DNA from 4 places in the Spiribacter roseus genome. Region 1 is predicted to be linked to each of the others. Evidence: predicted binding sites of a transcription regulator. Region 1 holds the regulator's gene; each other region holds the start of a gene.
What was found. The regulator sigma-54, encoded in region 1, starts transcription at its own class of promoters, with help from an activator protein. The targets are predictions, from matches to a motif close to TGGCANGNTNCNTGCTT.

Region 1 (5,857 bases):
GGGCACGTTCCCCCTTGATCGCTTCATTCAGCGGGATATCCGGCCCGCTCAGCGGATGGCGGCGGCGGGTTTCCGAAAAGCGCTTGAGCAGGGTGGCGTCATCCGCATCCAGAAAGACGATTTCGGTGTCCAGGCCGTGGGCGGCGATGGCGTCGAGGATGCCGGGAAAGCGACTCAGCGATGCGGGCTGGTTGCGTGCATCGATGCCCACGGCGTAGTCGGCTTCCTCGCCACTCATTGCAATGTGCTGACCGAATGCATCCAGCAGATCCACCGGCAGGTTGTCGATGCAGTAGAAGCCCGAGTCCTCCAGGGTGGCAAGGGCGACGCTCTTGCCCGATCCGGAGAGGCCGCTGACGATGATCAGTCGCATGCGCTGGCCTCCGGGACCTTCCAGGGCCGCGGTGCGGTCACTGCCAAAAGCTCGATGATCGCCGCGACCGGCCGCTCGGGCGACAGCGCCAGTTGGGCCAGTCCGATGCCGTGGATCGTCAGGGTCTGCCAGTCCGCCGTGGCGCTTGCCGGGCGTCGGGCCCGGGTCAGTTCGATGGCGCAGTCGATGGGTGACCAGTCGGCCACCGCACCGGTGCCGAAGTGATCGCCGACCGCAATGATCCCCGGCCCGCGCAGGCACAGCCGCCCGCGACCGGCGTCCGGTGCCCGGCCGATCAGCCGGTCACCGCGGTGTATGACCATCACGGCGTCATCGGCCACCAGCTGATGACCGGCGCGCAGCAGCATCAGCGCGGTGTCACTCTTGCCCATGCCCGCCTCGCCCCGAATCAGGACGCCCACACCGTTGACCCGCATCAGCGTCCCGGGGATCTGGCTCATGCGTCGGGCGCCCCGTCGTCGCTGCCGGTCATGGTGGCGTAGAGCTCGGCGTCGCTGCGGCACTGGCGCAGCCGCGTGCACAGGTGTTCGTCGCGAAACAGCTCCGCGAGCCGGGCGAGAATGCGCAGATGCTCATCGTTGCTGTGCTCAGGCACGAGGAGGGCGAGCAGCAGATCCACCGGCTGGCTGTCGGCGGCGTCGAAGGCGACGGGTTTATTCAGACGGACCAGGGCGGCACGCGGGGTTTCGATATCGGGACTGCGGGTATGGGGCAGTGCCACCCCGCGCCCCAGTCCGGTGCTGCCCAGACGCTCACGCACGATCAACCCCTCGAAGATGGCGCGCGTGGCGTCGCCGCCCGCCCGGGTATCGGCCATGAGTTGCTCGCTCATGCGCTCCAGGGCGCGTTTCTTGCTGGTGACGTCGACCCCGCACTGCGTGCGCGTCACCGACAGCAGTCGGGTAAGCTCCATGATGCTCAGGGTTCCAGATTATCGCCGACGCGTCCCTGCTCCGGATGATGGTCGCTGCGCTTTTCCTTGTGCTTGACGACTTGGCGGTCCAGCTTGTCGACCAGCAGGTCGATGGCGGCATACATCTCGCTGGCGGTGGACTCGGCGAACAGCCGGGCGCCGCTGACCACCAGGGTGGCCTCCGCCTTACGGGTCTTTTTCTCGACGGTCAGAATCACATGGACGTCGACGACATGATCAAAGTGGCGCTCGAGGCGCTGGAATTTCTCCTCGACGTAGTCACGCAGCGCGTTGGTGACATCGACGTGATGGCCGGTAATGTCGATTTTCATGATTTCCCCTTATGTTTTCTTCTTCAGCGTAGCCGTTTGCGTTGGGTTGACGAGGCGATCCCCATGACTTCCCGGTATTTGGCCACGGTTCGCCGCGCCACGTGAATGCCCTCCCCACGCAGCGTCTCGGTCAGCCGTGAATCGCTGAGTGGCTTGGCCGGATCCTCTGCCGCCACCTGCCGGCGGATGCGCGCGCGAATGGCCGTCGCCGAGCACTCACCGCCGTCGGCCGTCGGGACATGGCTTGAGAAAAAATGCTTGAACTCCAGCGTGCCCTGGGGCGTGAGGATGTATTTCCGCGAGGTGATCCGCGATACGGTCGATTCATGCATGTCGATGGCCTCGGCGACATCGCGCAGCACCAGTGGCTGCATCGACTCTTCACCATACTCCAGAAACGCCTGCTGGCGCTCGACGACGCATTCGGCCACGCGCTGCAGCGTGTCGCGCCGCGACTCCAGGCTTTTGATCAGCCAGCGTGCCTCCTGCAGGTGATCGCGCAGCAGGCTGTTGTCACGGCTGCTGTCGCCCCGCCGGATCAGGCTCGCGTAGTAGTCGTTGATGCGCACCCGGGGCGAAGCCTCGGGGTTGATCTCGACCTGCCAGCGGCCGTTGACCCGCCGCACCCGACAGTCGGGGACGACGTAATCGGTGCGGGTTTCGCCGAATCGCGATCCGGGATGGGGGTCGAGTCGGCGGATCAGCGACAGGGCCACGTCCAGCTGTTCCTGGTCGACCTTCAGGTGCTCGCGCAGCGCGACCTGCCGGCCTGGGCTGAACAGTGACCAGTCGGCTTCAATGGCCTGGCGGGCGGTCTGGCGCCCGGGCGTGTCCGGCGGCATGGCGTCGATCTGGATCTGCAGTGCCTCGCGGGCGTCACGGGCGCCGATGCCGATCGGGTCCATGTGCTGGAGGATCGTGAGGACGGCGTTGATGTCGTCCTCGTCGATGTCGGCGTCGACATCGGCGTCGAGGGCGGACCGCAATTCGCTGACCGGCTCGGCCAGATGCCCGCGCTCGTCCAGGGCATCGATCAGTGCGGCGGCGATCTGACGGTCGGTTGCGCCCAGGCTGGACAGATCGACCTGCCACTGCAGGTGATCGCGCAGCGAATCGGCGGGGGCCGCCTGGCGATCGAGAAAGTCGCTGCCGCCGTCGCCTTCCGCCGTGGCGCCCGCCGGCCCGTTATGACCGGTGTCATCCCAGTGCTCGGAGACCGCCATGCCCTCGCCCAGCTCGGTGGCGTCGGTGGCGTTCGAACCCAGACGCTCTTCCGACGGATCGGGGGTGGCCGGCGTCGTCCCCTCGGGCGCGGCGGCTGCGGCGGCGTGATCGGTGTCGTCTTCGGGCTCGAGCATGACGTTGGACTCGAGCGCTTCGCGGATCTCGAGCGCCAGCTCGGCCGCCGGCAGCTGCAGCAGCCGGATCGCCTGCTGCAGCTGGGGCGTCATGGTGAGCTGTTGACTGGCCCGAAGTTCAAGCGACTGCTTCATTGTTCCCCGCGTGCGAATTGGTCTGGATAGCGTAACGCCGGCTGTCCGGCGCCCGCCAGTCTCACAGGTGGAAGTCCTCGCCCAGGTAGACCGCCCGCACCTCGGCGTTGTCGAGGATCATGCCGGGGGTCCCGTCGGCGATCACCCGGCCGGCGTTGAGGATGCTGGCACGGTCGACCAGGGCCAGCGTCTCGCGGACGTTGTGATCGGTGATCAGTACGCCGATACCGCGCTCCGCCAGGTGTCGGACGATGCCCTTGATGTCGCCCACCGAGATCGGATCAACGCCGGCGAAGGGCTCGTCCAGCAGGATGAAGCGCGGATCGGCGGCCAGCGCCCGGGCAATCTCAACGCGCCGTCGCTCGCCGCCCGACAGGCTGATCCCGGCCTGGTCACGCAGATGCCCGATGCCGAACTCCTCCATCAGTGCCTCCGCCTGCTCAAGCCGAGCCTGGCGCGACAGCCCGTCACGGGTCTCGAGCACGGCGAGCAGGTTGTCGAGCACCGGCAGCCGCCGGAACACCGATGCCTCCTGGGGCAGGTAGCCGATCCCGCGCCGTGCCCGGGCATGCATGGGGAGGCTGCCAATGTCATCGCCATCCAGCCGGATGACCCCGGCGTCCGCCCGGATCAGGCCGACAATGATGTAAAAGCTGGTGGTCTTGCCAGCCCCATTCGGGCCCAGCAGACCGACGATCTCACCACTCTGCAGGCCGATGGAAACCCCATCCACCACTGAGCGTCCGCGATAGGTTTTTGACAGCCCGTGGGCCTCGAGCTGGTTGCGCGCCATGCCGGTCAGTCCGTCGCAGGGTTGACGCTGACATTGACGCGCTCGTCGTCGTCAGCGCCGCTCTCGGCAACGGTGCGGGCGGTTTCGGGGTAATGCGTGACGGTGCGTCCGGTCACTGTGTTGTCGCCCTGCCAGAGGCGTCCGCCCTGTTTGAGGATCAGCCGCTCGGGACCGGCGACGAAGTATTCCATCCGCGGTGCCTCGGCCCGTCGCGGGGCGGCATCCGCCACGGTCTCGCGGTAGGTGGCCGGGGTGCCGTCCACGGTCACCTGCTCGAGCTCGCCCGCGCCATTGCTGAATACCCGCATGACGTCGCCGGTGATGCGCAGGGCGCCGCGCGTCAGCACGACGTCGCCGCGATACACGCTGATGCCCTCGGCCTCGTCAACCTCGGCGCGGTCGGCCACCAGCTCCACCGGTGGCGGGGCGGACGCCCCATCGCCGTCTTGGCCATGCGCGACCGGCACGGCCACCACAAGCGCCAGCAGGGCGCCGATCCAGAGTCGCTCAGGGTGAAGCCGCATCGTACACTCCCTCTACATCGTCCAGCAGTTCAAGGCGCTCCTGCGCAAACCATACCCGTGCGCCGACGGCATCCACCCGCAGCCCGGGGCGGGTCATTGTGACGGGCTGGTCCGTCTCGGCGTAACGCTCGGGGATTCTTGCATCCAGTCGCTGGGTGGTCAGCCGGGTCCGACCCTCGGCGGTCTGGCGCGTCATCACGACATCGCCGCGCAGCCGGGCACGGGTGTCGTCATCACCGATCCAGCCATGGTTCGAGCGGCCCCGCCAGGGCGGGCCCCGATCCGTCTCCACCCGCCAGTCCGGGGAGACGAGGCGCCAGCTGCCGTCCCGCGGGTTGTGGCGCGCGTCGGGTGATCGTACCCGCCAGCTGATTGCGCCGTCCGCATTGGTGGTGGTCAGTGTAACCGTGCGGGCATAAGCATCCAGGCGGGGGTTCGTCACCGTCCTGACCGCATCCGGGTCGCCACCCGCGCCAAACAGCCGCCAGCCGAGCAGGGCAGCCAGGGCCAGCGCCAGCAGCATGACCACTCGGCGGCGCATTCAGACGACGCCGCCACGCAGCAGATCGTGCATGTTCAACGCGCCCGTGAGCCGGCCTTCCGCGTCATTGACCAGCAGGCCGTTGATGCTGTGCCGTTCCATCAGCGCCAGCGCCTCGGCGGCCAGCTGCGCCGCTTCGACGCAGCGCGGGGCCGGCGTCATCACCGTGGCGATCGGGGTGGCATGCACGTCTACCCCCTCATCCAGGGCGCGGCGCAGATCGCCATCAGTGAAGATGCCGGTGACCCGCTGATCGGCATCGACAATCGCGGTCATGCCGAGCCCTTTACGGGTCATTTCGAGCAGCGCGTCCGCCATGGGCGTGTCCGGCCCCACGGCGGGCACCGCCGTGCCCGTGTGCATGAGATCGTCGATGCGCAGCAGCAGCCGCCGGCCGAGCCGGCCGCCGGGGTGCGAGCGGGCAAAGTCTTCGGCGGTGAAGCCGCGCGCGTCGAGCAGTGCGATCGCCAGCGCGTCGCCCATGGCCAGCGCCGCCGTGGTGCTCGCGGTGGGCGCGAGTCCCAGCGGGCAGGCTTCGGCGTCAACGCCGGCATCGAGATGGACGGCCGCGGCCTCGGCCAGGGTCGAGCCGGGCCGCCCGGTGATGGCGATCAGGTCCAGCCCGCGCCGTTTGATGGCGGGGAGCAGGCCGTTGATCTCCTCGGTTTCACCTGAGTTCGACAGGGCGATCACGCAGTCGCCGGTGGCCAGCATGCCCAGGTCGCCGTGTCCGGCCTCGCCCGGATGGACAAAAAACGCCGGCGTGCCAGTGCTTGCCAGGGTTGCCGCCAGCTTGCCAGCGATGTGCCCCGATTTGCCCATGCCCAGCACCACCACCCGGCCGCTGCAGGCCAGAAGGATTCGGCA
Region 2 (5,857 bases), 330 kb from region 1:
CGCCACGGCGGCGAGAAACGCCGCATAGTCGGCGTGCACCTGCAGACGAGCGAATTCATGGTAATCCAGTCCCGCCCGGCGCATGCGCCGGTCGTCGAGCACGAACCCCAGCGGCCGGATCAGATGCAGACGGGCGCCACTGTTGGCGCAGAGCCGGATGACATTGCCGGCGTTGGGCGGGATCTCGGGGCTGTGCAATACGACATGGGGCAGCATGCGCGGGATTATACCCGCATCTGCAGATCCCGGATCTTGCGCGTCAGGGTATTGCGCCCCCAGCCCAGCAGCCGGGCGGCATCCTGGCGACGCCCGCCGGTGCGACGCAGGGCGGCCTCGATCAGCACCCGCTCGAGGCGGCCATGGGCGGCGGCCAACGCGCCATCATCCTGCCCGGCCGCCTGCTGATCCGCCCAGCGCGCCAGCGCGCTTTCCCAGTCGGCGGGGCCATTGGCCGGCGCCGGGTCATCCACACCGGCAAGCTCCGGGGGCAGGTCCTCCATCTCCACCCGGCGGCCGCTGGCCATGACCGTGAGCCAGCGGCAGGTGTTCTCCAGCTCGCGGACGTTGCCGGGCCAGGGCAGGGCCTGCAGCCGGCGCTCCACCTCGGGGGTCAGCTGTTTGGGCTCAACGTTGAGCTCGCGCGCCGCGCGGCGCAGGAAGTGATCCGCCAGGCCGGGGATATCCGCCTGACGCTCGCGCAGTGCCGGGCAGTGGATGCGGATGACGTTGAGCCGATGGAACAGGTCCTCGCGAAAACGGCCGTCCGCGACCAGCTCATCCAGGTTCTGGTGGGTAGCGGCGATGATGCGCACGTCCACCTGCATGGGCGTATGCGCACCGACGCGGTAGAACTCGCCGTCGGCGAGCACGCGCAGCAGCCGGGTCTGGAGTTCGGCGGGCATGTCGCCGATCTCGTCGAGAAACAGCGTCCCGCCGTTGGCCTGCTCGAAACGCCCGCGGCGGACCTGATGGGCGCCGGTGAACGCGCCCTTTTCGTGGCCGAACAGTTCCGACTCCATCAGATCGCGGGGGATGGCGGCCATGTTCAGGGCAATGAACGGCTTGTCGGCCCGCGGGCTGTGGCGGTGCAGCGAGCCGGCCACCAGCTCCTTGCCGGTCCCCGACTCGCCGTTGATCAGCACCGTGATGTTGGAGCGTGACAGCCGCCCGATGGCCCGGAACACCTCCTGCATGGCCGGGGCCTCGCCGATGATCTCGGGCATCCGCCCGCCCGGTTCGTCCGCCGGTGCACTGCTGCGCACCGCGGCGGCGGCACGCCGCACCAGGTCGATGGCCTCCTCGACATCGAAGGGCTTCGGCAGGTATTCGAACGCCCCGCCCTCGTAAGCCGACACCGCGGCATCCAGATCGGAGTGCGCGGTCATCACGATCACCGGCAGCTCGGGATCCACGCCATGCACCCGTTTCATCAGCGCCAGCCCATCCAGGCGGGGCATGCGGATGTCGGTGATCAGCACATCCGGCGGATCCGACTCGAGGGCGGCGAGCGCCGCCTCGCCGGTCTCAAAATCCACGGCCTGCATACCGTCCCGCTCGAGGGCCTTTTTCAGGACCCAGCGGATGGAGCGGTCGTCATCGATGATCCATACATTGATCGCGTCAGCCATCAGGCGTCCTCCAGGGGTAACCAGACAGTGAAAACGGTGTGCCCCGGCTCGCTGGTGCACTCGATCAGCCCGCCGTGCTGATTCACCAGGTTCTGGGCGATCGGCAGCCCGATGCCGCTGCCCTCGGCGCGTCCGGTCACCATCGGGTAGAAAATCTGATCCTGCATGGCCGGGGTGATACCCGGTCCGTCATCCACGACATCAATGCGCGCCACCAGCCGATGCTGCCGGTCGCCGATGGTGAAGCGCCGCTGCGTGCGGGTCTGCAGCGTGATCGTGCCGGTCTCGCCCAGCGCCTGCAGGGCGTTGCGGACAAGGTTGAGCAGCGCCTGGATCAGCTGATCGCTGGCCGCCCGCGTCACGGGAATGCTGGGGTCGTAATCGCGCCGGATCTCGACGCCGGCCGGCGCCTCCACCACGGCCAGGCTGCGCACATGCTCGAGCACCTCGTGGAGGTTGGTGGGAGCATGCTCGATGCGCGAATCCGGACCCAGCAGGCCATTCACAAGGGTGCGCAGGCGATCCGCCTCGCTGATGATGATGCGCGTGTACTCCCGCTGATCCTCGTCCGAGAGCTCGGACTCAAGCAACTGGGCGGCGCCGCGCAGGCCCCCCAGCGGGTTCTTGATCTCATGGGCCAGGCCGCGGATCAGCTCGCGGATGGCCTGGTTCTGGGCGATCAGCCGGTTCTCGCGGGAAATCCGCAGGTGCCGGTCGAGCTGTTCGAATTCCAGCAACAGGACATTGACCGTTTCCAGCGGAGTGATCGCACAGTCGACGGTAATGGTGCGGTCCGGGCCCAGGGTCAGCCGCATCTCGCGCTCGGTGTAGCTGGCCGCCTGGGAGAAGGCCTGTTCGATGGCCTCGTCCAGGACCTGCAGCGCCGGCAGGAACTGCATCAGCGGTTCGCCCAGCGCCTGACGGCTGCTGACGTGCAGAAGCGATTCGGCCGCGGCGTTCATGCGCACGATCCGGCGCTCATCATCGATCGCCACCACCGCCCGGGTCAGATTATCGAGAATCTCACGGGCATCGATTGGCATCGCATCCGTCATCATCGACCTCATTAAAGAAAAAACCCCCGCGGAGGCGGGGGTCTTCATGCGACCGTCTCCGCGATCGACGCCGATCAGACGCTGTAGTAGAGATCGAACTCGATCGGGTGCGTCGTCATCCGCAGCTGCTGCACGTCCTCGCGCTTGAGGTCGATGTAGCCGTCGATGGAATCATCGGTGAACACGCCGCCGACCTTGAGGAACTCACGGTCCTTGTCGAGCGCGTCCAAAGCCTCTTCCAGCGAGAACGCGACCTTGTCGATCTCGGCCTCTTCCTCGGGCGGCAGATCGTAGAGGTCCTTGTCCATGGCATCGCCGGGATGGATCTTGTTCTGAATGCCGTCAAGGCCGGCCATCAGCATCGCGGCAAAGCACAGATACGGGTTGGCGGTGCTGTCCGGGAAGCGCAGCTCGATCCGCCGGGCCTTGGGATTGGCCACCCACGGGATGCGCACCGACGCCGAGCGGTTGCGGGCCGAGTAGGCCAGCAGCACCGGCGCCTCAAAGCCGGGGACCAGACGCTTGTAGCTGTTGGTCGAGGCGTTGGCGAAGGCGTTGATGGCCTTGGCGTGCTTGATCAGACCACCGATGTAGTAGAGCGCCGTCTCGGACAGGCCGCCGTACTGATCACCGGCAAACAGCATCTCGCCGGTCTTGCCGATGGATTGATGGACGTGCATGCCGCTGCCGTTGTCACCCACGACCGGCTTGGGCATGAACGTCGCCGTCTTCCCGTAGGCCGCGGCCACGTTGTGCACCACATACTTGAGGGTCTGCACCTCGTCGGCCTTTTTGACCAGGGTATTGAAGCCGACACCGATCTCGCACTGCCCGGCGGTGGCCACCTCATGATGGTGCACCTCGGTGGTCATGCCCACTTCGGTCAGGCACTCGAGCATGGCCGAGCGCATGTCATGAAGGCTGTCCACCGGCGGGACCGGAAAATAGCCGCCCTTTACGCCCGGGCGATGGCCCATGTTGCCGTCGGGGTAGACCTTCTCGGTGTTCCAGTCGGCTTCCTCGGAGTCGATCTTGTAGAAAGAGCCGCTCATGTTGGTGCCGTAGCGCACGTCATCAAACACGAAGAACTCGTTCTCGGGCCCGAAGTAGGCCACATCACCGATGCCGGTGGACTGCAGATACGCCTCGGCGCGCTGGGCGATGGAGCGCGGATCCCGGCCATAGCCCTGCATGGTGTTGGGCTCGATGATCTGGCAGACCAGCGTCAGGGTCATGTCGTCGAAGAACGGGTCGAGCATGGCGGTATCGGCATCGGGCATGAGGATCATGTCCGACTCGTTGATGCCCTTCCAGCCATCGATTGACGAGCCGTCGAACATCTTCCCCTCGGTGAAGAGATCGGCATCCACGGCGTGGGCCGGCAGCGTCACGTGCTGCTGCTTGCCCTTGGGGTCGGTGAAACGCAGATCCACAAAGCGGACCTCGTTGTCCTTGATCATCGCAAGAACGTCGTCGGCGGTGTGAGCCATCGTTCGGCCTCCAGTCATGTTCATTGAAAAGTCCCACGGGGATAAGCATTTTCCGTGCCAACCCGCCGAGGTGCACCAAAACGGGCCCTGCCGTGACCGATTCCGGGCATCATCCGGGTGCATGCACCACCTTAACGCGTTTGGTGGTGCAAACGCACCAATACCGTGCATTGGGCGCCGGCGGGCTGCCTGACAGGGATGGCGCGGGCGGGCTATACTTTCCGCTTTCGCCGTTTTGCTGGAGAGCATCGATGACGTTTCAGGCGCTGATTCTCGCGCTGCAGAAGTACTGGGCCGACCGGGGCTGCGTCCTCATGCAGCCGCTCGACATGGAGGTGGGCGCGGGCACCTTCCACCCCGCGACCTTCCTGCGGGCCATCGGCCCCGAGCCGTGGCGCGCCGCCTACGTCCAGCCCTCCCGCCGGCCCACCGACGGCCGCTATGGCGAAAACCCCAACCGCCTGCAGCACTACTACCAGTTCCAGGTGGTGCTCAAGCCCTCACCCAAGGATATCCAGGAGCAGTATCTGGGCTCGCTCGAGGCGCTGGGCCTCGACCCCCTGGTGCACGACATCCGCTTTGTCGAGGACAACTGGGAGTCCCCCACGCTGGGCGCCTGGGGCCTGGGCTGGGAGGTGTGGCTCAACGGCATGGAGATCACCCAGTTCACCTACTTCCAGCAGGCCGGCGGCCTCGACTGCCGGCCGGTGATGGGCGAGATCACCTACGGGCTGGAGCGCATCGCCATGTACCTCCAGGAGGTGGAGAGCGTCTTCGATCTGGTCTGGAGCGAGGGCGTGGACGGACCGGTGACCTATGGCGACGTCTACCTGCAGAACGAGCGCGAGCAGTCGCGCTACAACTTCGAGGAGGCCGATGTCGAAAGCCTTTTCCAGGCCTTCGACACCCACGAGCGCGAGGCGCTGCGTCTGGTGGAGCAAGGTCTCGCGCTGCCGGCCTATGAAATGACCATGAAGGCCTCGCATGCCTTCAACCTGCTCGACGCCCGCCACGCCATTTCGGTGACCGAGCGTCAGGGCTACATCCTGCGCGTGCGCACCCTCGCCCGGGCCTCGGCCCAGGCCTATTACGATTCGCGGGAGGCACTCGGCTTTCCGCTATGCCGCGACAACGGGTCGGATCGGAGCGTGGCATGAGCGGGGCAACGGCGACGCTGCTTTTTGAGCTGGGCATGGAAGAGCTCCCGCCCGGCGCCCTCGATACCCTGAGTGACCGCCTGGCCGCCGCAGTGGCCGATGGTCTGGACCGGGCCGGGGTCAGCCACGGTGAGGTCCGCGCCCTGGGCGCACCGCGACGGCTGGCGGTGCAGATCGAGGCGGTGGCCCGGCGTCAGCCCGATCGCGACTTCGAGCGGCGCGGCCCGGCCCGGGCGGTGGCCTTTGATGAAGCGGGGGCCCCCACCCGCGCCGCGGAGGGGTTCGCCCGATCCTGCGGGGTGGACGTCGATCAGCTCGAGACCCTTGAGACCGACGAAGGCGCCTGGCTGGTCCACCGTGGCACCGAAACGGGGCGGGATACCGACGCGCTGCTGCCGGCGCTGATCGACCATGCCCTCACCCAGCTGCCCATTCCCAAGCGCATGCGCTGGGGGGATCAGAGCAGCGAGTTCGTGCGCCCGGTGCACTGGGTGGTGTTGATGCTCGATCAGGCGGTGGTGCCGACG
Region 3 (5,857 bases), 410 kb from region 1:
GCGGGATGATCACGCGCAACGCCTGAGGGATGACCACCAGTCGCAATACGCGTCGCGGCGGCAGTCCCAGTGCCAGGGCGGCTTCGGTCTGGCCGCTGCTGACCGAGACGATGCCCGAGCGGACGATTTCGGCGATGAAAGTCGCGGTATAGATCGTCAGCGCCAGAAGCAGGGCACCCAGTTCGGGAATGGCGGTGATGCCGCCTGAGAAGTTGAATCCGCCCATGGCCGGAATATCCCACCCCACCGGCCGCCCCATGACGAAGTAGGCGAGCGCCGGGAGGCCGAGGATCAGCGCGGACGCCAGGGGAAACGCCGGAAAGATCCGGCCGGTCGCGGCCTGACGGCGGCGCGCCCAGGTGACCATCACGGCCGAGGCGATCAGCGCGATGATCAACGCAATGCCGATCCATCCCGCGCCGGCCTCGAACACGGGCCGGGGGATGATGATTCCGCGGTTGCTCAGAAAGGCGACACCGCCGACATCGAGGGCCTGCCGCGGGCCGGGCAGGGTGCCGAGCACCGCGAAGTACCAGAAGAAGATCTGCAGCAGCAGCGGGACGTTACGAAAGATCTCGATGTACGCGAGCGCGAGCTTTGCCACGAGCCAGTTGGTGGAAAGCCGCGCGATGCCGACGATGAATCCGACGATCGTCGCAAAAAGAATGCCCAGCCCTGAGACCAGCAGGGTATTGGTCAGCCCGACCAGAAAGGTCCGGGCATAGGTCATGGTTTCGTTGTAATCGATCAGGCTCATGATGATGCCGAAGCCGGCGGTTTCATTCAGAAACCCGAACCCGGTGCGGATGCCCCGGCTTTCCATGTTGCTGATCGTATTCTGAAAAAGGCTGTATCCGATCCAGGCCACGGCGGCGATTGCGATGAGCTGGAAGGCCACCGAGCGGACGCGCGGATCATTCCAGGGTTTGGGGTTGCCCGGCTTAAGCGGTGTCGGGTCGCTGCTCATGACTGCCGGCCTGTGCCGTGGGTGAGTGGGTTGTCAGCACCCGGGCATCGGCATCCGACGCCCGGGCGGTTTCATTGCGCCGTAGTGCGCTTACCGGAACGGCGGTGCGTAGAGGATGCCACCGTCGGTCCACAGGGCATTATTGCCCCGGTTGAGGCCAAGCGGCGTGTCCGGGCCCACGTTACGCTCGAACATCTCGCCGTAGTTCCCGACCTGGCTGATCACATCGACCATGAAGTCGTCGTCGAGGCCAAGGATCTCGCCCATGTTGCCGGAGGTGCCGACGATACGCTGCACGCTCGGGTTGTCCGAGGACTCCATCTCTTCGACGTTCTCCGAGGTGATGCCGTACTCTTCGGCATTGATCTGCCCGAACAGCACCCATTTGACGACGTTGAACCATTCGTCATCGCCCTGCCGGACCACGGGGCCCAGCGGTTCCTTGGAGATGATCTCCGGCAGGATCTCGGCGGAATCCGGATCCGTCAGCTGGGTCTTCAGCGCCGCGAGCTGCGAGGTGTCCGAGGTCAGGACGTCACAGCGGTTGTTGTCAAAGCCCTGGGCACTCGCCTCGGAGGTGTCGAACACCACCGCTTCGTACTCCATGTCGTTGGCCCGGAAAAAGTCGGCCAGGTTGAGCTCGGTGGTGGTGCCGGCCTGGGTGCAGACCGCGGCCCCGTCGAGGTCGTAGGCGCTGTCGACGCCGAGCGCGGTCTTGATGAGAAAGCCCTGCCCGTCGTAGTAGTTGGTGCCGGTGAAGTTCAGGCCCAGCGACGCATCACGGGTGGTCGTCCACGTGGTGTTGCGCGACAGCACATCGATCTCGCCCGACTGCAGGGCGGTGAAACGCTCCGCGGCGGTCAGGGGGATGAATTCCACGGCATCGGCGTCACCGAGTACCGCGGCCGCGACGGCCCGGCAAGTGTCCACATCGATGCCCGCCCAGTTGCCGCTGCTGTCGGGTTGTGAAAACCCGGGCAGCCCGTTGCTGACGCCGCAGCGCAGTTCCCCTGCATCCTGCACGTCCTGAAGGGTGGCCGCCTGTGTGGTGCCGGCAAACGCCAGCAGCCCGGTCGCGGCAAGGCCCATTGAGATGATTGTCTTATTCATTCCCGCGTTCCTCTTTTGTCTCGAGGGTGTGCAAAGCCAGTTCGGCACCCCTGTTTCAAGCAAACTACGTGCCAATCGGGTGGACTCTCCTCCTCGACCCGCGGCCGTCAACGGTGCCGGGATCCGTTATGTCACGGATGCACCAGTCTGGACAAGTCCGGGCGATCTGCACACAAACAGTGCATCTGATGGCATGGACGACCCGGCATCCGCCTGCGACGATAGGCGGCTTGAAAAATCCCGGAGAAGCGCATGTCCACCGCCTTTGATCTGCACCTGCCCCGTCATGTCCGGTTTGGTCGGGATACGGCCGTCGAGGCGGTCAGTACCGTGTTCGCCCATGGCCGCCGGGCATTGGTCGTTCATGGTGCCAACGCCGCTCGGGCGCAGTGGCTGGTCGACGGACTGACGGAAATGGGCACCGGGTGCGCGTGCCTGGCCTGCCCCCACGAGCCCGATGTGGGTCTCATCGAGACCGGCGTGGCGCTGGGGCGTCAGGCCGACGTCGACGTGGTCGTGGGGTTGGGCGGCGGGTCCGTGATCGATACCGCCAAGGCGGTGGCGGCGCTCATCCCGGCCGCGGGGGATGTGCTGGACTATCTCGAGGTGGTGGGTGGCGGTGCCGCGTTGGATGCCACGCCGCTGCCGTTCATTGCCCTCCCCACGACGGCCGGCACTGGCACCGAGGCGACCCGCAACGCGGTGATTGACGTGCCCGAGGCCCGCCGCAAGGTGTCACTGCGTGATCCGCGTCTGCTCCCGGCAGTGGCCCTCGTCGATCCTGCCCTGACCGATCACTCACCGGCCGCGGTCACCCTGGCAAGCGGTCTCGACGCCGTGACGCAGGTGATTGAGCCGTATCTCAGCGGTCAGGCCAATCGGTTTACCGATGCACTCTGCCGCGATGCGATTCCTCTGGGACTGACGGCGCTCCGGCGATTGATGGCGGGCGAGGATCCGGCCGCGCGTGACGACATGGCCTGGGTCAGTCTGACCGGGGGGCTGGCCCTCGCCAATGCCCGGCTGGGTGCGGTGCATGGCCTTGCCGGGCCGCTTGGCGGCATGACCGACCTGCCCCATGGCGCCATCGCCGGCGCATTGCTGCCAGCGGCCCTGCGGGCCAATCGCGCCGCCACCCATGGTGCAACCGCCGCGCGGATCCGCGCGGTGGAGGGGTGGATCGCCGACGCCCTGGGTTGCGAGGCTGACACGGCCATTGATCACCTCGCGCAGTGGTCCCGTACGCAGGGGCTGCCCGGTCTGGGCTCGGCGGGGCTAGCGCGCAGTGATCTGCCAGCGATTGCCGCGGCCGCCGAGCGGTCCTCATCGATGAAGGGCAACCCGGTGGTGCTGCCCGCCGAAACCCTGGTGGCGATGATGGAGTCGGCCTGGTGAGTGGCCGTGTGATGCGCGGACTGCTGACGCTCTCAGGAATGATTGATGCGCTCAGCGACCGGGTGGGCCGGGCGCTGCGATGGGTGGCGATGCTGATGATCGCCCTCGGGGTGATCAACGTGATTGGCCGTTATCTGGGCGCGGAGCTCGGCATGCAGCTGTCCTCGAACGCCCTGCTCGAGGGCCAGATCCAGGCTTTCGCGGTGATCTTCCTGCTGGGTAGCGCCTATCTGCTCCGCCACGATGGGCACATCCGCGTCGACATTCTCCAGTCCCGATTCAGCGCCCGCACGCGGGCGTGGGTGGATCTGTTGGGTGCGCTGCTCGCGCTGGTGCCATTCTGTGGGGTCATGCTCCTCAATGGCGTCGACTATGTCGCCCTGGCCTGGGCGCGGGGCGAAGTCAGCCCTAACCCCGGGGGGTTGCCGCTCTACCCGATCAAGACCGTCATCCTGATCGGTTTCGCGCTGTTGCTGGCCCAGGGGATCAGTCAGGCGATCAAGGCCGCCGCCACGCTGACCGGGCGGGAGGCGCAATGATTTACGAGCTTCTGCCCCTGGCCATGTTCGCCGTGCTGCTGGTGTTCCTGCTCAGCGGCTATCCGGTCGCCTTCGCCCTGGCGGGGACGGGGTTGCTGTTCACGCTCATCGCCAGCGACTGGCTGCCCGGTCTGGGCATCGCCCTGCCGTGGGAGCCGCTGTTCCGTGTCGCCCGGCTCAGCATCCTGCCGCAGCGGGTGTATGGCTCGATCATGGACAATTACACCCTGGTTGCCGTGCCGTTTTTCATCTTCATGGGCAGCATGCTCGAGCGCTCGGGCCTTGCCGAGGACCTGCTGCAGACCATGGGCCGGCTGTTCGGACGGCTGCGCGGCGGGCTGGCGGTCTCGGTGGTGCTGGTGGGCATGCTGCTTGCCGCCGCCACCGGTGTGGTGGGCGCCTCGGTGGTCACGATGGGCGTGCTGGCACTGCCGGTCATGCTCAAATACGGCTACGACCAGCGCCTCGCCACCGGCACCATCGCCGCCAGCGGCACGCTGGGCCAGATCATCCCACCGTCCATTGTCCTGATCATTCTCGGCGATCAGATGGGCGTGAACGTGGGGGACCTGTTTGTCGGTGCGCTGATCCCCGGCCTGTTACTGGGCATCGCCTACGTGGCATGGATCGCGCTGGTTGCCTGGCGCCGGCCCCTGGCTGCTCCGGCGCTGCCGGAGGGTGCCGACGACCGCGGCCCGGCTGGCCCCCTGTGGCTGGCGGTGCTGCGCTGCCTGGTCCCACCGCTGGCGCTGGTGGGCGCGGTGCTGGGGACGATTTTCGTGGGCTTGGCCACCCCCACCGAAGCGGGCGCCATGGGGGCGTTCGGGGCGCTGCTGCTGGCGCTCGCCTATGGCAAACTCTCGCGCGGCAGTCTGCTGTCCGTGTCCGACACCACGGTCCGGCTGACCGCGATGGTGTTCACCATTCTGGTGGGCGCCACGGTATTCGCCACCGTGTTCAGTGCCATGGGCGGTCAATGGCTGGTGGAAGACTTTCTGCTGGCGCTGCCCGGTGGCGAGACGAGCTTCATCCTGTTCGTCATGCTGACGATCTTCATCCTCGGGTTCTTTCTCGACTTCATCGAGATCACGTTCATCGTGGTCCCGCTGGTGACGCCGATCGCCGAGAGCTTCGGGCTGAGTCCCCTGTGGTTTGCGGTGCTGATCGCGATGAACCTGCAGGCCTCGTTCCTGACGCCGCCGTTCGGGTTCTCACTGTTCTATCTGCGCGGTGTCACGCCCGATGCGGTGCCCACCCGCGCCATTTACGCCGGGATCCTGCCCTACATCGGGATACAGCTGCTGATGCTTGTGCTGATCGTGGCCTTCCCTGGCCTGGTCACCTGGCTGCCGGGACTCGCCGGCTGATTCAGTCGGCGTCGCGGTAGATGAATTCGCGGTACCGGTAGCTGTTCACCTGATCCCAGCCGCGCAGCCGGTCGCGGAAGGCCGACCAGTTGGGGTAGATGCGGGCGTAGTCCTCGTTGTCCATGTCCTCTTCGTGCACGGCCGCGGCGCCATTGCGGAAAGCGGCCAGGACGCTGTCGGGAAAGTCGAGGACCTCGACCCCCTGCGATTTCAGGGACTCGAGTGCGACCGGATTCTTGGCCAGGTACTGAGCCGCCATCCAGTTGTTCGCCTCGGCGCAGCAGGCACGGATCTGCGCCTGGATATCGGCCGGGAACCCGCTCCAGACGTCGAGGTTGAAGTAAAAGCCCAGCATGGCACTGGGCTCGGCCCAGCTCGGCAGGTAGTAGTACTGGGCGACGTCCTGCATGCCCAGGATCTGGTCGTCGTAGGGGCCGACCCATTCGGCGGCGTCCAGCGCGCCACGCTCCATCGCGGTG
Region 4 (5,857 bases), 660 kb from region 1:
GAGGCGCCGACCACGGTCACGAACTCGCCGGTCTCAACCCGCAGGTGGATATCCTCCAGCACGACATCCTGACCGTAGGTTTTCCACAGGGCTCTGGCTTCGATCGTGCTCATGCCGACCGCCCCGCGACGTACCAGGGAAACAGCCACGCCGTGAGCCGGCGCAGCGACCAGTCGAGCGAGAACGCAAGCAGCGTGATCCAGGCCACATAAGGGATGATGGTCTGCATATCGAGGTAGCGCCGGACCAGAAAGATCCGATAGCCGAGCCCCTGTTCGGCGGCGATTGCCTCGGAGGCGATCAGAAACAGCCAGGCGGCGCCGAGCGCAAGCCGCGTGGCATCGAACAGGCGGGGTAGCGTCTGCGGGATGGTGACCCGCAGCAGTATCTGCCAGGTCGAGCCCCCCAGTGTCTGCGCCTTGACCAGCTGCTCGTCGGGGATTTCCTCCACCCGCTGCTGGATGTCACGCATCATGAACGGCAGGATCCCGAACACGATCAGCATGATCTTCGAGAGCTCCCCCACGCCGAACGCGATGAACAGGATCGGCAGGATGGTCAGTGGCGGGATCATCGCGAGCGCGGCGATGAACGGTGAGAGGGTGCGTCGCAGGTAAGGGATCAGACCGGTGGTGGTGCCGATGATGATCGCCGCCACCATGCTGATCGCCACCCCTGCCAGCAGTCGTTTGAGGCTGGCGGCCGTGTCCGCCCACAGCAGGATCTCGCCGGTACGCCGCGACGGCTCGGTGGCCAGCCGCGCGAACGAGTCGGCCATCGTCATCAGGGAGGGCAGTAGTTTGTCGTCCGGATTATCGGCCAGGCGGGCCATTGAGGCCGCCATATAGGCGACAACCACCAGCACGAACGGCAGTAGCATCAGCAGACCGCCCATGGCTCGGCCCGGACGTTGGTTGATCAGTCGCTTCATCGGTATGACCTGCGCGGGCGGAAAGCCCCGGGGGTGCCCATGACACCCCCGGACGGGGCGGGACGCGTTACAGGGTGTCCTCGGCAGCCATCTCCATGTACTCGCTGGTAAAGCGCAGCTTGACGTTGTCCTCTGAGCCCAGCACCGATCCGTCCGTGAACTCGATGCCGACGAAGTCAGGGCTGGTGGCTGTCGCACCCAGCAGACCCCGGTCGTAGGCGAACTGACGGACGTTGTCCATGGTTGCCTCGGGCTGGTCGCTGGTCACGAATTCCACCGCGTCGGCGGCGTCGTAGAACATCTGGGTGCTGGCCAGCTGTGCCTCGTAGCCCGCCAGGTCGGTGCCTGCGGCCTCGGCCATGCGGGTGCGGGCATCGACGCCGGTCTCATCGTCGCCGGACATCCGCGCCATGATCTCGTACCAGGCACCGGTCAGGGCCTTGCCCAGCTCGGGGTTGGCTTCGAGCACCTCGGTGTTGAGTGCCAGCGTGTCGATGATCTCGCCGGGGATGTCCGAGGAGTCGAACACCACGTTGGCCTCGGGCATGGCCCGCAGTTCACTCAGCTGGGGGTTCCAGGTCACCGCGGCGGTGACGTCGGGCGTCGAGAAGGTACCGACGATGTCCGCATCCGAGGTGTTGACGACGGTCACGTCCCGCTCGCTCATGCCGACTGATTCGAGGGCACGGGCCAGCAGATAGTGCGAGACCGACAGCTCCACCAGATTGACGCGCTGGCCCTCGATGTCGGTCAGCTCATCGGTGTCCTTGAGCACGACACCGTCGTTACCGTTCGAGAAGTCGCCGATGATTGGCAGGGTGGTGTCAACGCCGCTTGCCGCCGGTATGGCGAGGGCATCCATGTTGGTGATGGTGACGCCGTCAAACTCGCCGGCGGTGTAGAGGTTGATGGACTCGATGTAGTCGTTGATCTGGACGACGTCGATTTCGATGTCGTAGCGATCGGCCCACTTGTCGACAATGCCGGCGCTGTCGCCATAGCTCCAGGGCATCCAGCCCACGTAGATGCTCCAGGCAATGCGGAAGCTGTCCTTCTCCTGAGCGCTGGCGAGCCCGGGCAGGGCGAGCATGGCGGCAAGCAGGCCGGCGCCGGCAACGCGCCGGGCGGTGGAACGGGTGCGGTTTGGACGTTTCATGACCGTCTCCTATGAGGTTGGTCGGGATGTCACACGGGAGCCTCTCAACGAATCTCCCGGGCTTTTATCCCGCCGTGTAACCCCTTCCGGAGAGGTCGGATGCTCTCGGACCAGACACCCGCAGAGCGGATCGGAACCCTAGCGTCCTATTGGTGACCTGATTGTAGCGGCTGATCGCCCGAGGCGAATCCGCCGAGGGTCCCGTGTACCCGATTATTGCCCTGCAATATCCCTGCCAGTTTCCTGCCGCTGCCTTGCGGGCAGCCCGGGCACCGATGGAGCATGTCGAGCGACGCGCGCGCGGGCGGTGGGTTTGCACTGCATTGGTTCAGCAACGGGTCGGTCAGCACCATGAAGGGGCGCTACCCCAGATCGCCGATGACCGTCTGGATGACCGCGAGCGCGGCGACCGGGGCGGTATCGCTGCGCAGGATGCGCGGGCCCAGGCGGATGCGTTGCCAGCCGAGGTCGGCGACGCGCTGGATTTCGTCCGGCGCCAGCCCGCCTTCGGGGCCGATCAGGGTCGCCAGCTCGGCGGTGGGTTCGAGGTCCTGCGCGGCGCGGTCACCCTCGGTGTCAAAGATGACGCCGGGCAGGCCAGCCACGGTGGCCAGAGCCTCGTCCAGCGCGCAGGGCTTTTCTACCGCTGGAATGCGATTGCGGCCGCACTGCTCGCAGGCCGCCACCACCACGGCCTGCCAGTGGCGCTGTTTTTTCGCCCAGCGCTCAGCGTCAAGCCGGACCACGCAGCGCGCGCTGATGACCGGGATGATGCGCGCCGCGCCCAGCTCGGCGGCCTTCTGCATGGAGTAATCCATGCGCTCGCCCTTGCTGATGCCCTGCAGGAGGGTGACGCCCACCGGTGCCTCGGCCTCGCGGGCCGAGAAGGCCTCGATCCGTGCCTGCGCCCGGCGCTTTTCCAGGGCTTCGATGCGGGCGGTGTATTCGCCGCCGCTGCCATCAAAAAGCACAAGCCCGTCACCGCTTCGCAGTCGACGGGCCTGTATATGTCGGACCGCCGCGTCGGGGAGGTCGATGACCTCTCCGACCGGCGGGATGCCTGTCACATGCAGGCGGGTCGCGGGATCAGTAGCGATAGTGCTCGGGCTTGAACGGCCCATCGACGGTGACCCCGATGTACTGGGCCTGATCCTCGCGCAGCGTGCTCAGCTGAGCGCCGATCTTATCCAGATGCAGACGGGCGACTTCCTCGTCCAGGTCCTTCGGCAGGACGTAGACCTTTTTCTCGTAGCTGCCGTCGTTGTTGAACAGCGCCATCTGCGCGAGCACCTGGTTGGTGAAGCTCGCCGACATCACAAAGCTCGGATGCCCGGTGGCGCAGCCCAGGTTCATGAGGCGCCCTTCGGCCAGCAGGATGATCTTCTTGCCGTCGGGGAATATCACGTGATCCACCTGCGGCTTGATGTTCTCCCACTCGTACTGGCGCAGCCCGGCCACATCGATTTCGTTGTCGAAATGGCCGATGTTGCAGACGATGGCCTCGTTTTTCATGACCTTCATGTGGTCATGGTTGATCACGTTGTAGTTGCCGGTGGCGCTGCAGAAGATATCGGCCTTGTCGGCGGCCTCTTCCATGGTCACCACGCGATAGCCTTCCATGGCCGCCTGCAGGGCGCAGATCGGATCGATCTCGGTGACCCAGACACTGGCGCCCAGGGCCTTGAGGCTCTGCGCGCAGCCCTTGCCGACATCGCCGTAACCCGCCACGACCGCGATCTTGCCGGCGATCATGACGTCGGTGGCGCGCTTGAGGCCGTCCACCAGCGACTCGCGGCAGCCATAGAGGTTGTCGAACTTGGTCTTGGTGACCGAGTCGTTGACGTTCATGGCCGGGAAGGGCAGCTCGCCGGTCTGCTGCATCTCGTAGAGGCGCTTGGCACCGGTGGTGGTCTCCTCGGTGACACCGCGGATGGCCGCCTGAGTGCGCGCATAGAAGCCGGGGTTGTCCTTCAGCCGCCGGCGGATCGCCGCGAACAGGGCGCGCTCCTCGTCACTGTCCGGGTGATCGAGCAGCGACGGGTCCTGTTCGGCCCGCGCCCCCAGCGTGACGGCCAGCGTGGCATCGCCACCGTCATCGAGGATCATGTTGGGCTCGGCATTGGGCCACTCGAGGATCCGATGGGTGAACTCCCAGTACTCCTCCAGCGACTCGCCCTTGTAGGCGAACACCGGGGTGCCGCTCTCGGCGATGGCGGCGGCGGCATGATCCTGGGTGGAGTAGATGTTGCAGCTCGCCCAGCGACACTCGGCACCGAGGGCCTCGAGGGTCTCGATGAGCACCGCGGTCTGGATGGTCATGTGGATGGATCCCGCCACGCGGGCACCCTTGAGGGGCTGTTCGCCGGCATACTTCTCGCGCAGGGCGATCAGGCCGGGCATTTCGGTTTCGGCGATATCCATTTCCCGACGGCCGAAGGGGGCCAGTGACGGGTCCTTGATGATCGATCCGGAAAGCTTCGTCTCAACGACAGCGTTCATGGCTTGACTCCATGGGTTGCGGTTGAGCGCCGTTGGTATTGGACCGCCGGCATCGAGCCTCCCGCGCCGTCAGACGGTGCGGTGCAGCGCTCCTCGATGCCCGGGTCGTGAAATCGGTTGTTACAGCCCGGCCGCTTCGCGCAGGCCCTCGGCCCGGTCGGTCCGCTCCCAGGTGAATGTATCCTCTTCGCGGCCGAAGTGGCCGAAGCTGGCGGTGGGCTGATAGATCGGCCGCACCAGATCAAGCATCCGCAGGATGCCATAGGGGCGTAGATCGAAGTGCGCCCGCACGAGTTCCACCAGCCGGTCTTCGGCGATCCGCCCGGTGCCGAAGGTGTCGATGAAAATCGACATCGGCTCGGCGACGCCAATGGCGTAGGCCACCTGGATCTCGCACTTTTCGGCCAGGCCGGCGGCGACGATGTTCTTGGCCACGTAGCGGCAGGCGTAGGCCGCCGAGCGGTCCACCTTGGACGGGTCCTTGCCCGAGAAGGCCCCGCCGCCGTGCCGGGCCATGCCGCCATAGGTGTCGACGATGATCTTGCGCCCGGTGAGGCCGCAGTCGCCGACCGGCCCGCCGATCACGAACTGGCCGGTGGGGTTGATGAAAAACCGCGTCCGGTCACTGATCCACTCCGCCGGGATCACCGGGCGGATGATCTCTTCCATGATCGCCTCGCGCAGGTCCGCCGCCGAGACCGTCTCATCGTGCTGGCTCGACAGCACGATGGTGTCCACCGCCACGGGCCGGCCCTGCTCATAGACAAAGCTCACCTGGGACTTGGCATCGGGCCGCAGCCACGGCAGCACGCCGTTACGGCGGATGTCGCTGTGGCGCTTGACCAGCCGGTGGGCGTAGGTGATCGGGGCGGGCATGAGGACATCGGTCTCGCGGCAGGCATAGCCGAACATCATGCCCTGGTCGCCGGCGCCCTGTTCCTCGGGCGAGGCGCGGTCGACGCCCTGGTTGATGTCGGGGCTCTGCTTGCCGATGGCGTTGAGCACCGCGCAGGTGACGCCATCGAACCCGACATCGGCGTTGTTGTAGCCGATTTCGGTGATGCGCTGGCGGACCAGATCCTCGAGATCGATCCAGGCCGACGTGGTGATCTCGCCGGCGACGATGACCATCCCGGTCTTGACCAGAGTCTCGCAGGCGACGCGCGCCGAGGGGTCATCCGCGAGGATGGCGTCGAGAATGGCGTCGGAGATCTGATCGGCGACCTTGTCGGGATGGCCTTCCGAGACCGATTCCGACGTGAAGAGGTACT

Region 2: glnA (glutamate--ammonia ligase) is a predicted target of sigma-54. The motif match lies at 4,217-4,233, and genes of this name have one in related genera.
Region 3: BBH56_RS05085 (amino acid ABC transporter substrate-binding protein) is a predicted target of sigma-54. The motif match lies at 2,135-2,151, and genes of this name have one in related genera.
Region 4: BBH56_RS00825 (putative urea ABC transporter substrate-binding protein) is a predicted target of sigma-54. The motif match lies at 2,309-2,325, and genes of this name have one in related genera.

The regions. Positions count from the first base shown of each region.
Region 1 is NZ_CP016382.1:1,431,692-1,437,548, reverse strand. Features, by position in the region: gene rapZ (RNase adapter RapZ) at 1-373, opposite strand, end outside; gene BBH56_RS07040 (HPr kinase/phosphorylase) at 364-834, opposite strand; gene BBH56_RS07035 (PTS sugar transporter subunit IIA) at 831-1,307, opposite strand; gene hpf (ribosome hibernation-promoting factor, HPF/YfiA family) at 1,313-1,639, opposite strand; gene BBH56_RS07025 (RNA polymerase factor sigma-54) at 1,663-3,132, opposite strand; gene lptB (LPS export ABC transporter ATP-binding protein) at 3,194-3,925, opposite strand; gene lptA (lipopolysaccharide transport periplasmic protein LptA) at 3,931-4,449, opposite strand; gene lptC (LPS export ABC transporter periplasmic protein LptC) at 4,433-4,990, opposite strand; gene BBH56_RS07005 (KpsF/GutQ family sugar-phosphate isomerase) at 4,991-5,857, opposite strand, start outside.
Region 2 is NZ_CP016382.1:1,765,230-1,771,086, reverse strand. Features, by position in the region: gene BBH56_RS08730 (tRNA (cytidine(34)-2'-O)-methyltransferase) at 1-213, opposite strand, end outside; gene ntrC (nitrogen regulation protein NR(I)) at 225-1,628, opposite strand; gene glnL (nitrogen regulation protein NR(II)) at 1,628-2,686, opposite strand; gene glnA (glutamate--ammonia ligase) at 2,758-4,173, opposite strand; gene glyQ (glycine--tRNA ligase subunit alpha) at 4,425-5,330, shown strand; gene glyS (glycine--tRNA ligase subunit beta) at 5,327-5,857, shown strand, end outside.
Region 3 is NZ_CP016382.1:1,022,793-1,028,649, reverse strand. Features, by position in the region: gene BBH56_RS05090 (amino acid ABC transporter permease) at 1-967, opposite strand, end outside; gene BBH56_RS05085 (amino acid ABC transporter substrate-binding protein) at 1,058-2,077, opposite strand; gene BBH56_RS05080 (iron-containing alcohol dehydrogenase) at 2,330-3,472, shown strand; gene BBH56_RS05075 (TRAP transporter small permease subunit) at 3,469-4,011, shown strand; gene BBH56_RS05070 (TRAP transporter large permease) at 4,008-5,378, shown strand; gene BBH56_RS05065 (TRAP transporter substrate-binding protein) at 5,380-5,857, opposite strand, start outside.
Region 4 is NZ_CP016382.1:159,680-165,536, forward strand. Features, by position in the region: gene BBH56_RS00815 (ABC transporter ATP-binding protein) at 1-113, opposite strand, end outside; gene BBH56_RS00820 (ABC transporter permease) at 110-931, opposite strand; gene BBH56_RS00825 (putative urea ABC transporter substrate-binding protein) at 999-2,087, opposite strand; guanidine-I (ykkC/yxkD leader) riboswitch at 2,139-2,240, opposite strand; gene BBH56_RS00830 (16S rRNA (uracil(1498)-N(3))-methyltransferase) at 2,450-3,154, opposite strand; gene ahcY (adenosylhomocysteinase) at 3,174-4,586, opposite strand; S-adenosyl-L-homocysteine riboswitch at 4,604-4,687, opposite strand; gene metK (methionine adenosyltransferase) at 4,707-5,857, opposite strand, start outside.